Regions from separate parts of the Streptomyces sp. NPDC051452 genome, predicted to be linked through region 4. Evidence: riboswitches for the same ligand, from Rfam matches in the RefSeq annotation. Region 4 holds a riboswitch; each other region holds the start of a gene.

Region 1 (2,813 bases), on a different contig from region 4:
CTCCGATCACGACGGCGAAGGCGGCCACCGCGGTCACGGTCGCCCACCAGGTACCGAGCGCGGGCGCGAGCCGCTTGCCCAGGAGGGTGGCGGCGATCGCGAGGAGGACGCTGAGCAGCATCATCAGGAAGTACAGGCTGGTCCGCTTGCCGATGGTGTCGGGGTCGCCGACCGAAGGCGGGTTGGCCGGGTACTTCAGGAACGGCACCACGTACACGGCGAGCAGTGCGCAGCCGGACAGCAACAGCGCGGTCGCCCGCGGTCCGAACCGGCCGACGCGGCCGAGGGCGAAGCAGTAGGCGAGCGCGGCGATGCCGCCGAAGGCGACCCCGTAGACCAGGACGCCGGTGGCGAGGCCCGCGGTGGACTGCAGGGAGCGGGAGACGACCTCCATCTCGTGCTCGTGGGAGTGGGCGTCCTCGAAGCCGATCGCCTTGTCGACGCTCGGCTCACCGAGCAGGTAGGCGACGACCAGGGCGAGCACGCCCGCTGCCAGGCCGGCGAGCATGCCCCGGACGAGCAGATTCCTTACGGTTGGGGAGTTCATGGTTGTGCGGCGTCCCTCGTGTCAGTGGCAGGGGAAGCCGAGGAGGTGGCGGGCGTCGTGCACCCACTCGTGGACGTCCGTGCCGTTGAACACGGAGGTGGCGCCCTGTTCGGCGCCGACGAAGTAGAGCAGGACCAGCATCAGGATGCCGAAGAAGACCGCCCAGGGAGCTATCGCCTTCAGCGGCAGCTTGGTGGGAAGGGCGGGAGTGGTGACTGTCGGCTGGGCGACATGCTGCGCCATGGCAGGGGCCTCCTCTGGGAGTTCGCGTCCCATCTCGGTGGTGCGGTGGACGACGGCCACGGGTCTGACTCGCGCGGCGCCTCGGCCGAGGCGCCGCGCACACAGTGGCGCGACCGTGCCGGTTTCACACCGGCTTCCGTTTCGCCGTCGTCGGTATCGGTCAAGACCGTAGCGTGTGTGGCGAACATGGCCAAGACCGTGTCCGTCCGCCGGGCCGCGACCTTTCTCTCATATCCGCCATCAGGGACCGCCGCCGACCGGTGAGGGCGGGACGGCGGCCGTTCGGCTCGTCAGACTCCCTCCGTGCCCGCCCCGGGCCCGGCCAGCCCCAGTTCCCGGTCGCCGAGCGGAGCGAAGAAGCGTGCGACATCGGCGTCGGTGACCTCGGCGAGGGTGGCGGGGGACCAACGCGGGCTACGGTCCTTGTCGATGACCTGGGCGCGGATGCCCTCCACCAGGTCGGGGGTGCTCAGGGCGGCGCAGGAGACGCGGTACTCCTGGTCGAGGACCCGCTCCAGCGTTCCCTGTCGCCGGGCGCGGCGCAGGGCGGCCAGTGTGGCCTTCAGTGCGGTGGGCGACCTGCCGAGCAGGGTCTCGGCCGCCTCCTTCGCCTCCGGGCCGCCGTCGGTCAGCAGCCGGTCGAGGATCTCCTCGACGGTGTCGGCGGCGTAGCAGGCGTCGATCCACTCCCGCCGCCCGGCGAGCACACCTCGCGGTGGCGGCTGCGCATGGCGGGCCAGGACGTCTCGTACGGGCAGGTCCGCGAGGTCGTCGAGGAAACGCCCGAGCGCGGCGGACGGCACGTAGTGGTCGGCGAGGCCGCACAGCAGGGCGTCGGCGGCGCCGATCCCGGCGCCCGTCAGCGCGAGATGGGTGCCCAGTTCGCCCGGGGCCTGGACGAGCAGGTAGGTGCCGCCGACGTCGGGGACGAAACCGATGCCGGTCTCCGGCATGGCGATCCGCGACCGCTCGGTGACGATCCGGACGCTGCCGTGCGCGGAGACACCGACGCCGCCGCCCATGACGATGCCATCCATGACGGCGACATAGGGCTTCGCGTAGCGGGCGATTCGGGCGTTGAGGTGGTACTCGTCGCGCCAGAAGGCGGCCGCGGCGCTGCCATCGCCGTCGCGGGCGTCGTCGTGGACGGCGCGGATGTCACCGCCCGCGCACAGTCCGCGCTCCCCCGCCCCGGTGATGACGACGGTGCGTACCGCGGGGTCGTCCTCCCACACGGTCAGCGCCTCGTCGATGCGGCGGACCATCTCGTGGTTGAGGGCGTTGAGGGCCCTGGGCCGGTTGAGGACGATGTGGGCTGCCCGGCCGTCGGTGTGCAGCAGGACGGGTTCCTCGCCGCCGCTCATCCGGACGCCTCCGTCGGGCCGCGGGACACGATGACACGCATGAGCTCGTTGGTTCCTTCCAGGATCCGGTGGACGCGCAGGCCACGGACGATGTTCTCGATGCCGGACTCGCCAAGGTAGCCGTAGCCGCCGTGCGGCTCGAGCGCGCGGTCGGCTACCGAGTACCCGGTGTCGGTGGCGACCCGCAGCCGGAGGTGAGCGTCCGGAACACGGGCACGCCGTCGGCGTGGGTCAGGACCGAACCGCCGGCCTCCTCGCACCGGCTTCCCCGCACGGCGGCCTTGCCCCCGCATCCAGGGTCGGGCGCGCCCTGGAAGGTTCAGGGCGAACCGTCGGGACCGACGGGTGGCGTCGGACGCGGAAGGGCTCCCGCCGGCGGGGTGCCGGGGGAGCCCTCCGTCGAGCGCCTGCCGGTGAGGGGCGAGAAGACGATCACCGGCGGGACGACCGCCTGAGCCGGGGGGTCAGGGGCGCAGGAGCAGGCTGTCGCCGCGCTCCTTGGCGGCGGCGTAGCGCTTGGCCACGTCCTGCCAGTTGACGACCTGCCACATGGCCTCGATGAAGTCCACCTTCTGGTTCTTGTACTGGAGGTAGAAGGCGTGCTCCCAGGCGTCGAAGACCAGGATCGGCGTGGAGCCCTGGCCGACGTTGCCCTGGTG
Region 2 (2,813 bases), on a different contig from region 4:
ACCCGCAAGGGCTACCGCGCCGGCCAGATCGCCTCCGCCGGCCTGGTCTCCCTCGCCCACGGCACCAACGACGCCCAGAAGACGATGGGCATCATCACCCTCGCGCTGATCGCGGGCGGCGCCATCGCCCCGGGCTCGAACCCTCCCACCTGGGTGATCCTCTCCGCCGGTCTGGCGATCGCGCTCGGCACCTACATCGGCGGCTGGCGCATCATCCGCACCATGGGCAAGGGCCTGACCGACCTGGAGCCGCGCCAGGGCTTCGCCGCCCAGACCAGCGCCGCGACCGCGATCCTGGCCTCCGCCCACCTCGGCTTCTCCCTCTCCACCACCCACGTCGTCTCCGGCTCGGTGATGGGCGCCGGTCTGGGCCGCAAGGGCGGTGTGGTCCGCTGGTCCACCGCGACCCGCATGGTCGTCGCCTGGGTGCTGACGCTGCCGGCCGCCGCGCTGGTCGGCGCGGGCGCCGAATCGGTCACCGACCTCGGTGACTGGGGCACCGCCCTCGTCGCCGTCTTCCTGGTCGCCGCGAGCGCCGCGATCTGGAAGATCTCCCGCCGTGAGGTCGTCGACCACACGGACGTCGTCACCGAGACGGAGGAGCCGGCCGGGGTGGTGACCACCGCCATCGCCGCGGTGATCCCGCCTCCCACGGCCGCCGTCGCCGAGCAGTCGGCTCTCGCCTTCCCGCAGCAGGCCGCCGGCCCCGCGCAGCCCGCCGCCTCGGTCCCCGCTCCGGCGACCCCGCCGGCCGCCACGGTCTGACCCCGAGCCCTCAGGTACTGAAGGAAACATCATGACGATCGACTGGGCGGCCCTCGGCTCCGTCTTCGGCACCAGCCTGGTGTTCACGGTGGGCCTGGTGGCCCTGTTCACCCTCGGCATCAACGGCCTGTCGCGGCGCGAGAAGGCCGCGGCCCAGGGCGGCTCGGCCACCCTCGCGGTCACCGGCGCCTACGTCTGCTTCGCGGCCTGCGCGGCGGCGGTGGCGTACGGCATCTACCTGATCGTGGCCAAGGCCTGAACCGCCCGCCGATCGTGGCCGCGTCCTGATCGAACACGCCCGAGGCTCCCCTCCCGTCGCCCGGGAGGGGAGCCTCCGGCGTGTCCACGCCTGCCGGGGGCGGGCGTCGGCGCTCCCTCCCCCCGCAGGTCAACGGCTGGTCAACGGCAGGTTGACGGCTGTTCGGGGCGCATGGTGGACTGCCCGGGCCATGTACGGCGGCAAGAGAGGAAGCCGGTGCGAATCCGGCGCGGTCCCGCCACTGTCACCGGGAGGAGACTCCCGGGAAGCCAGGAACTCTCACCGCCGAATCTCGTCGAACCAGGGCGTGGACACCCTGAGTGAGGACCCGGATCGCCATGCTCGGCCGCCGAAGGACCAGTACCAGGCCCACCCCCCTACCCACGGCCGTCTGAGCCGATGGGTGCCGATCGCTCCTACGCGTACGGCGCCGCCGCCGGCCTGCTGGGTGACCTGATCCTGGGCGATCCGCGCCGGGGGCACCCGGTCGCCGCGTTCGGACGGGCCGCCGCCGCGGTGGAAGGCGCCTTGTGGCACGACCACCGGGGCTGGGGCGCCGTGCACACCGCGGTGTGCGCCGGCGGCGCCGTCGCGCTCGGCGCGCTGACCGCACGGGCCGTACGCCCCTCGCCTGCCGCGTCCGCCGCGCTGACCGCCGCCGCCACCTGGGCGGTCGTCGGCGGCACCTCGCTCGCCCGGGAGGCACTCGGCATCGGGCGCGCCCTGCGGGCCGGTGACGTCGAGGCGGCCCGGGCGCGGCTGCCCCATCTGTGCGGCCGGGACCCGCAGGCGCTGGACGCCGACGGGATCGCCCGGGCCGTGGTCGAGTCGGTGGCCGAGAACACCTCCGACGCCGTCGTGGGCGCGCTCGTCTGGGGCGCCGTGGGCGGAGTGCCCGGTCTGCTCGGGTTCCGGGCGGTCAACACCCTGGACGCGATGGTCGGTCACAAGTCGCCTCGTCTGCGCCGCTACGGCTGGGCCTCCGCCCGCCTGGACGACGTCGCCGGGTGGCCGGGGGCCCGGCTGACCGCCGTACTCGCCGCCGCGGCCGGGCCCGATCCGCGCGGCGCGCTGCGCGCCTGGAAGGCCGACGCGCGAAGGCATCCGAGCCCCAACGCCGGACCCGTGGAGGCCTCCTTCGCGGGCGCGCTCGGGGTACGCCTGGGCGGGACGCTCGCCTACGGCGGCCGGGTCGAGCACCGCCCGGTGCTCAACGGGGCGGCCGGGCGCCCCGTCCATGTCAACGACATCGAGCGGGCGGTACGGCTGTCCCGCCGGGTCGGCCTGCTCGCGTTCGGCGTCACACTCGCCGCGCGCCGACTCGTGAAGGGAGCGGGGAAGTGACCGGGGGTCTCCTCGTCGCCGGCACCACCTCCGACGCCGGCAAGAGCGTCGTGACGGCCGGAATCTGCCGGTGGCTGGTGCGCCAGGGCGTGAAGGTCGCGCCGTTCAAGGCGCAGAACATGTCGCTCAACTCCTTCGTGACCCGGGAGGGCGCGGAGATCGGGCGGGCCCAGGCCATGCAGGCCCAGGCGTGCCGGGTCGAGCCGACCGCGCTGATGAACCCGGTGCTGCTCAAGCCCGGCGGTGAGCGCAGCAGCCAGGTGGTGCTGCTGGGCAAGGCCGTGGGCGAGATGAGCGCGCGCGGCTATCACGGAGGTCGCCAACAGCGGCTGCTCGGCACGGTGCTGGACTGTCTGGCCGAGTTGCGGGGCACCTATGACGCGGTGATCTGCGAGGGGGCGGGAAGCCCGGCCGAGATCAATCTGCGGCGCACCGACATCGTCAA
Region 3 (2,813 bases), on a different contig from region 4:
CAACAGCTCCGTGACGAAGCAGGTGATCGAACGACTCTACGCCTGCTCCAGCCTCCTGAACGACGCCGGTCAGTACGCCTATTACGGCCGCGTCGGCGGTTGCCTGATCACCGGCAACGAGGACGGCGTCAAGCACTGCGCCATGAACGTCCTCTACAGCCTTCAGCACCTGGGATACACCATCCCTCCCCAGGCGGACGCCGGATGGATCGGGGAGGCGGGCCCGGGCCCCTCGTACCTCGATCCGGGATCGGGCGGCCCGGAGAACGACTTCACCAACCGCAACACCACCTTCATGACCTGGAACCTGCTGCACCTGGCCCGGGCGCTGAAGGACCTGGGCGGCATCCCCGCCTACGGCAACCAGCGCGCCGCGTGGGACGCCGGATGCCGCCGGGACTTCGAGAACCCCGAACACCGGTGACGTGACGCCGGGGAAAGCCGGCGGCCGGCCGTCGGCCCCGCCCAGCCGGTCCAGCGCCGGACACCGGGCCCCAAGGGGCAGGCCCGTAGCGGCAGCGTCTCGCGCAGGGCCGGCTCGTCGCGGACGAAGGACCAGGCGAGCATGGTTACCGGGCCGGTGAGCGCGCCTTTGACCGGGCGTGAGGTCGCCGAGATGCCCGACGGACAGCGCTACCCGTGGACGGCCCGCGCGATCACCCGGCACCGCGGAGACTGGGGCGAGCCTGGCAAGACGTTCGCCATCGGCCTGGGCCGCGAGATCCGCCACGCCCACCGCCTCGTCTACGCCGACGGCCTGGACCTCACCGACCCTTCCGACGCCACCCCCATCGGCATGGGCTGCCGCGTCTGTGAACGCCTCGACCGCCCCCAGCGGAGCGCACCGCCCCTCGGCCGGCCGCTGCGGATCGACCAGAACACCAGCACGTTCGTGCCGTACCCCGTGACCGAACGCACGATCTGACCGTACGACGGACTTGATAGCCTCAGCGGGCCAGTCGAGCCACATCCGAGGCCAGGGAATCCGGTGCGAACCCGGAACTGACGCGCAGCGGTGAGGGGGACGGGCGGGGCACGCAACGCCACTGGGAGACCGGGAAGGCGTCCCGTCCGGACGAACCCGAGTCCGAAGACCTGCTGGCACCTCCGCGCTTCGGCGTGGAGGGACGTCCGTAGGCCAGGCTCCGCGTACGAGCCCCGACCCCAGAGGCATGCCCGTGCTCCGCACCCCCGCCCTTGTCCGCACTCCGGCGTTTCTCCTCGCGTCTTCCCTGCTGCTCACCGCCTGCGGCTCCTCCGATGCCGACGACGCGAAGCCGGCGAGGACCGCTGCCGCCGGATACCCGGTGACCCTCGACAACTGCGGCCGGAAGGTCACCCTGACAGCGGCGCCGAAGCGGGCCGTGTCCCTCAACCAGGGCACCACCGAGATCCTGCTCTCCCTCGGCCTCGCCGACCGCATGGCCGGTACGGCCACTTGGACCGACCCGGTGATGAAGGGCCTTGCGAAGGCGAACACGTCCGTGCCGCGCCTCGCCGACAACGCGCCCTCCTTCGAGAAGGTCCTGGACGCCGAACCCGACCTCGTCACCGCCTCGTTCGTCTCCACCCTGGGCAAGGGCGGGGTCGCCACCCGCGCGCAGTTCGAGAAGCTGGGCGTGCCCACGTATGTCTCGCCGTCCGACTGCTCGGGCAAGGACAACGACAGTGGCGGCGACGGATCGCGCGGCGAGCCGTTCACCCTCGATGCCGTGTACGGCGAGATACGTGACCTGGCACGGGCGTTCGGCGTGGAGGCGCGGGGCGAGAAGCTGGTCGCATCCCTGAAGAAGCGGGTCGGCACGGCCACCGCCGGGCTCGACGCCACCGACGTCTCGCTCATGTACTGGTTCGCCAACTCCCAGTCGCCCTACCTCGCCGGCTGCTGCGGCGCACCGGGCGCCATCACCCGTGCGGTCGGCGCGAAGAACGTCTTCGCCGACACCCACGACGAATGGCCCCAGATCAGCTGGGAGACGGTCGCCGACCGCGACCCCGATGTGATCGTGCTCGGCGACCTGACCCGCAAGCAGCAGACCGCGGAGACCGCCGCAGCCAAGATCCGCTTCCTGGAGACCAACCCCGCCACCCGCAACCTGACCGCCGTGCGGAAGAAGCGGTACGTCCTGCTGAGCGGACAAGCGATGAACCCGTCCATCCGCACCATCGAGGGGATCGAGGAGGTCGCAGCCGGTCTGCGCGACTTCGGGCTCGCCAAGTGAGCGTGCGCGCTTGGCTGTTGACGGGCAGCGGAGTCGCCGCGCTGCTCGCGTCGATCGCCGTGGCTGTGACGATCGGTCCCGCCGACATCTCCACGGGAGACGTCTGGGCGTCCGTCGCGGCCCATCTCGGCCTCGGCGAAGCCACGTTGGCGCCGCTGCGGGACGGCATCGTGTGGAACCTGCGGATGCCGCGCACGCTGCTCGCCGCCGTGTGCGGTGCCGGGCTCGCCGTGTGCGGGGCGGTGATGCAGTCCCTGCTGCGCAATCCGCTCGCCGACCCCTTCGTGCTCGGCGTGTCCTCCGGCGCGTCCACGGGAGCGGTCGCCGTGGTCGTGCTGGGCGTGGGTGGCGGCGTGATCTCCCTGTCGGCGGGCGCCTTCCTCGGCGCGCTGCTCTCCTTCGCCCTGGTGCTGTTGCTCAGCCACACCCTCGGCGGCGGCACCGACCGGGTCGTGCTGTCGGGAGTGGCGATCATGCAGCTGTTCTCCGCGCTGACCTCGTTCACCGTCCTGACCTCCGCGGACGCCGAGACCACCCGGGGCGTCCTGTTCTGGCTGCTCGGCTCGCTCACCGGGGCCGACTGGGGGCAGG
Region 4 (2,813 bases):
TCGGCGGCGGCGAGAACACGAACTGGTTCGTGAAGGACCTGCCGCTGCTCATCGCCTTCGGTGTGCTGGCGGCCTACACCTACTCCTCCGGTCTGCGGGCGCCCGCGCTGATCGCGTTCGTGAAGGACGCGCTGATCTACATCGTCATCGCGGTGGCGATCATCTACATCCCGATCAAGCTGGGCGGCTTCGACGACATCTTCGCCAAGGCGGGCGACGCGTTCGGCCAGATCAACCCGGCCACCCACAAGCCGCGCGGCGCGCTCGTCCCGCCGGAGGCGGCCCAGTGGACCTACGCCACGCTGGCGCTGGGTTCGGCGCTGGCGCTGTTCATGTACCCGCACTCCATCACCGCGACCCTGTCCTCCAGGAGCCGCGAGGTGATCCGCCGCAACACCACCATCCTGCCGCTGTACTCGCTCATGCTGGGCCTGCTGGCGCTGCTGGGCTTCATGGCCATCGCGGCCGGGGTGAAGGTCACCAACGGCCAGCTGGCCATCCCCCAGCTGTTCGAGGACATGTTCCCGGACTGGTTCGCGGGCGTGGCCTTCGCGGCGATCGGCATCGGGGCGCTCGTCCCGGCGGCGATCATGTCCATCGCGGCGGCGAACCTCTTCACCCGCAACATCTACAAGGACTTCATCAAGCCGGACGCCACGCCGAAGCAGGAGGCCCAGGTCTCCAAGGTCGTGTCCCTGCTGGTGAAGGTGGGCGCGCTGGTCTTCGTCCTCACCATGGACAAGACGGTCGCCATCAACTTCCAGCTGCTGGGCGGCATCTGGATCCTGCAGACCTTCCCGGCCCTGGTCGGCGGCCTGTTCACCCGCTGGTTCCACCGCTGGGCGCTGCTGGCCGGCTGGGCGGTCGGCATGGTGTACGGCACGCTCGCCGCGTACGGGGTGGCCTCGCCGACGCAGGCTCACTTCGGTGGCTCCGCCAAGGAGATCCCCGGCATCGGCGAGATCGGCTACATCGGCCTGACGGCGTTCGTCCTGAACGTCGTCGTCACCGTCGTCCTCACCTTCGTCCTGCGGGCCCTGAAGGCGCCGGAGGGCGTCGACGAGACCCGGCCGGAGGACTACACGGCCGACGCGGGCGACCCCGGGGTCCAGGTGGAGCTTCCGCCGGTGACCGCGGCGGACGCCCACTGAGCCGCCCTCGGCACAGCGCACGACACCCACGGCGGGCCGCCGGGAAGTGGATTCCCGGCGGCCCGCCGTGCTGCCTCGAGTTGACGCTCCGATACCACCGCAACACGCAACAGACACTACATGTGGGGGTGCCACGACAGCCCGGCACTAGATGTATGCTCGTCCTCGCTGTCGTCGCAGGGGAATCCGGTGCGAATCCGGAACTGTCCCGCAACGGTGTACTTGCGTGTAAGCGCACGCCTGGCCAGTCCGAGGACCTGCCGACAGCGCACCCGGCCGTCCGGTTCGGGTGCCTTGAGACGTCCGGGCCTCGTGGAGCGGGCCGGAGGACGCCACGCCGTACGCGTTCGTGGCTGCCCCCTGCCCTCCGCCAGGTCCCCGTGCCGAGCGAGGGAGAGCCCCACGTGACCATCGCGCCAGCCGAACCGGCTTCAGTCAGCGAGCTGGAGACCGACGGTCCCGGTGCCGCGCTGCTGCGGACCCTGACCGAGCTGACCGTCGACCTCCCCGACGCCGACCCCGGCCGGGTCGCCGCCTCCGCGCTGCGTGGCCGGTCTGCACGGACTGCCTCCGAAATCACAGCCGAGTTGCGCGAGCTGGCGACCGAGGCGGCCGCCGGACTGATCGCCGAGGACCCCGCCTACTCCCGGCTGGCCGCCCGCCTGCTGACCCTCTCCATCCGTGAGGAGGCCGCCTCACAGGGCGTCACCTCCTTCACGGACTCCGTCGCCGTGGGGCACCGCGAGGGGCTCGTCGCCGACCGGACCGCCGAGTTCGTCCGGCAGCACGCCGCGCGGCTCGACGCGCTGATCGACGTCGACGCCGACGACCGCTTCGGCTACTTCGGCCTGCGCACCCTGCACAGCCGCTACCTGCTGCGGCACCCCATCACCCGCAAGGTCGTCGAGACGCCCCAGCACTTCATGCTGCGCGTCGCCGCCGGCCTGGCCGAGGACGACACCGCCCGCTCGGTGGACGAGGTCGCGGCGCTCTACGGGCTCATGAGCCGCCTCGACTATCTGCCGTCCTCCCCCACGCTCTTCAACTCCGGTACGCGGCACCCGCAGATGTCGTCCTGCTACCTCCTCGACTCCCCGCTGGACGAGCTGGACTCCATCTACGACCGCTACCACCAGGTCGCCCGCCTCTCCAAGCACGCCGGCGGCATCGGCCTGTCCTACTCCCGCATCCGCAGCCGGGGTTCGCTGATCCGCGGCACCAACGGGCACTCCAACGGCATCGTGCCGTTCCTGAAGACCCTGGACGCCTCGGTGGCCGCCGTGAACCAGGGCGGCCGGCGCAAGGGCGCGGCCGCGGTGTACCTGGAGACCTGGCACTCCGACATCGAGGAGTTCCTGGAGCTGCGCGACAACACCGGTGAGGACGCCCGGCGTACGCACAACCTCAACCTGGCGCACTGGATCCCGGACGAGTTCATGCGCCGGGTCAACGCGGACGCGTCGTGGTCGCTGTTCTCCCCCGCGGACGTGCCGGAGCTGGTGGACCTGTGGGGCGAGGAGTTCGACGCCGCCTACCGCGAGGCCGAGGCGAAGGGCCTGGCGAAGAAGACGATCGCGGCGCGTGAGCTGTACGGCCGCATGATGCGCACCCTGGCGCAGACCGGCAACGGCTGGATGACCTTCAAGGACGCCGCCAACCGCA

What was found. Region 4 has a riboswitch for cobalamin ahead of ACIBA9_RS11385 (ribonucleoside-diphosphate reductase subunit alpha). Riboswitches for the same ligand answer to the same signal wherever they lie in the genome.
Region 1: it holds a riboswitch for cobalamin, as region 4 does, so the genes downstream of both, ACIBA9_RS07650 (CbtB-domain containing protein) here and ACIBA9_RS11385 (ribonucleoside-diphosphate reductase subunit alpha) in region 4, are expected to answer to the same signal.
Region 2: it holds a riboswitch for cobalamin, as region 4 does, so the genes downstream of both, ACIBA9_RS12520 (cobalamin biosynthesis protein) here and ACIBA9_RS11385 (ribonucleoside-diphosphate reductase subunit alpha) in region 4, are expected to answer to the same signal.
Region 3: it holds a riboswitch for cobalamin, as region 4 does, so the genes downstream of both, ACIBA9_RS00860 (ABC transporter substrate-binding protein) here and ACIBA9_RS11385 (ribonucleoside-diphosphate reductase subunit alpha) in region 4, are expected to answer to the same signal.

The regions. Positions count from the first base shown of each region.
Region 1 covers NZ_JBITEB010000002.1:526,824-529,636, forward strand. Annotated here, with positions in the region: gene ACIBA9_RS07645 (CbtA family protein) at 1-547, opposite strand, end outside; gene ACIBA9_RS07650 (CbtB-domain containing protein) at 569-790, opposite strand; cobalamin riboswitch at 828-975, opposite strand; gene ACIBA9_RS07655 (enoyl-CoA hydratase/isomerase family protein) at 1,081-2,154, opposite strand; partial or broken gene ACIBA9_RS07660 (acyl-CoA dehydrogenase family protein) at 2,151-2,339, opposite strand; gene ACIBA9_RS07665 (superoxide dismutase) at 2,619-2,813, opposite strand, start outside.
Region 2 covers NZ_JBITEB010000004.1:60,053-62,865, forward strand. Annotated here, with positions in the region: gene ACIBA9_RS12510 (anion permease) at 1-765, shown strand, start outside; gene ACIBA9_RS12515 (hypothetical protein) at 797-1,024, shown strand; cobalamin riboswitch at 1,182-1,324, shown strand; gene ACIBA9_RS12520 (cobalamin biosynthesis protein) at 1,424-2,368, shown strand; gene ACIBA9_RS12525 (cobyric acid synthase) at 2,365-2,813, shown strand, end outside.
Region 3 covers NZ_JBITEB010000001.1:194,917-197,729, forward strand. Annotated here, with positions in the region: gene ACIBA9_RS00845 (flavodoxin family protein) at 1-424, shown strand, start outside; partial or broken gene ACIBA9_RS00850 (hypothetical protein) at 505-615, opposite strand; partial or broken gene ACIBA9_RS00855 (short-chain fatty acyl-CoA regulator family protein) at 605-925, shown strand; cobalamin riboswitch at 940-1,118, shown strand; gene ACIBA9_RS00860 (ABC transporter substrate-binding protein) at 1,173-2,222, shown strand; gene ACIBA9_RS00865 (iron chelate uptake ABC transporter family permease subunit) at 2,219-2,813, shown strand, end outside.
Region 4 covers NZ_JBITEB010000003.1:438,985-441,797, reverse strand. Annotated here, with positions in the region: gene mctP (monocarboxylate uptake permease MctP) at 1-1,151, shown strand, start outside; cobalamin riboswitch at 1,290-1,431, shown strand; gene ACIBA9_RS11385 (ribonucleoside-diphosphate reductase subunit alpha) at 1,556-2,813, shown strand, end outside.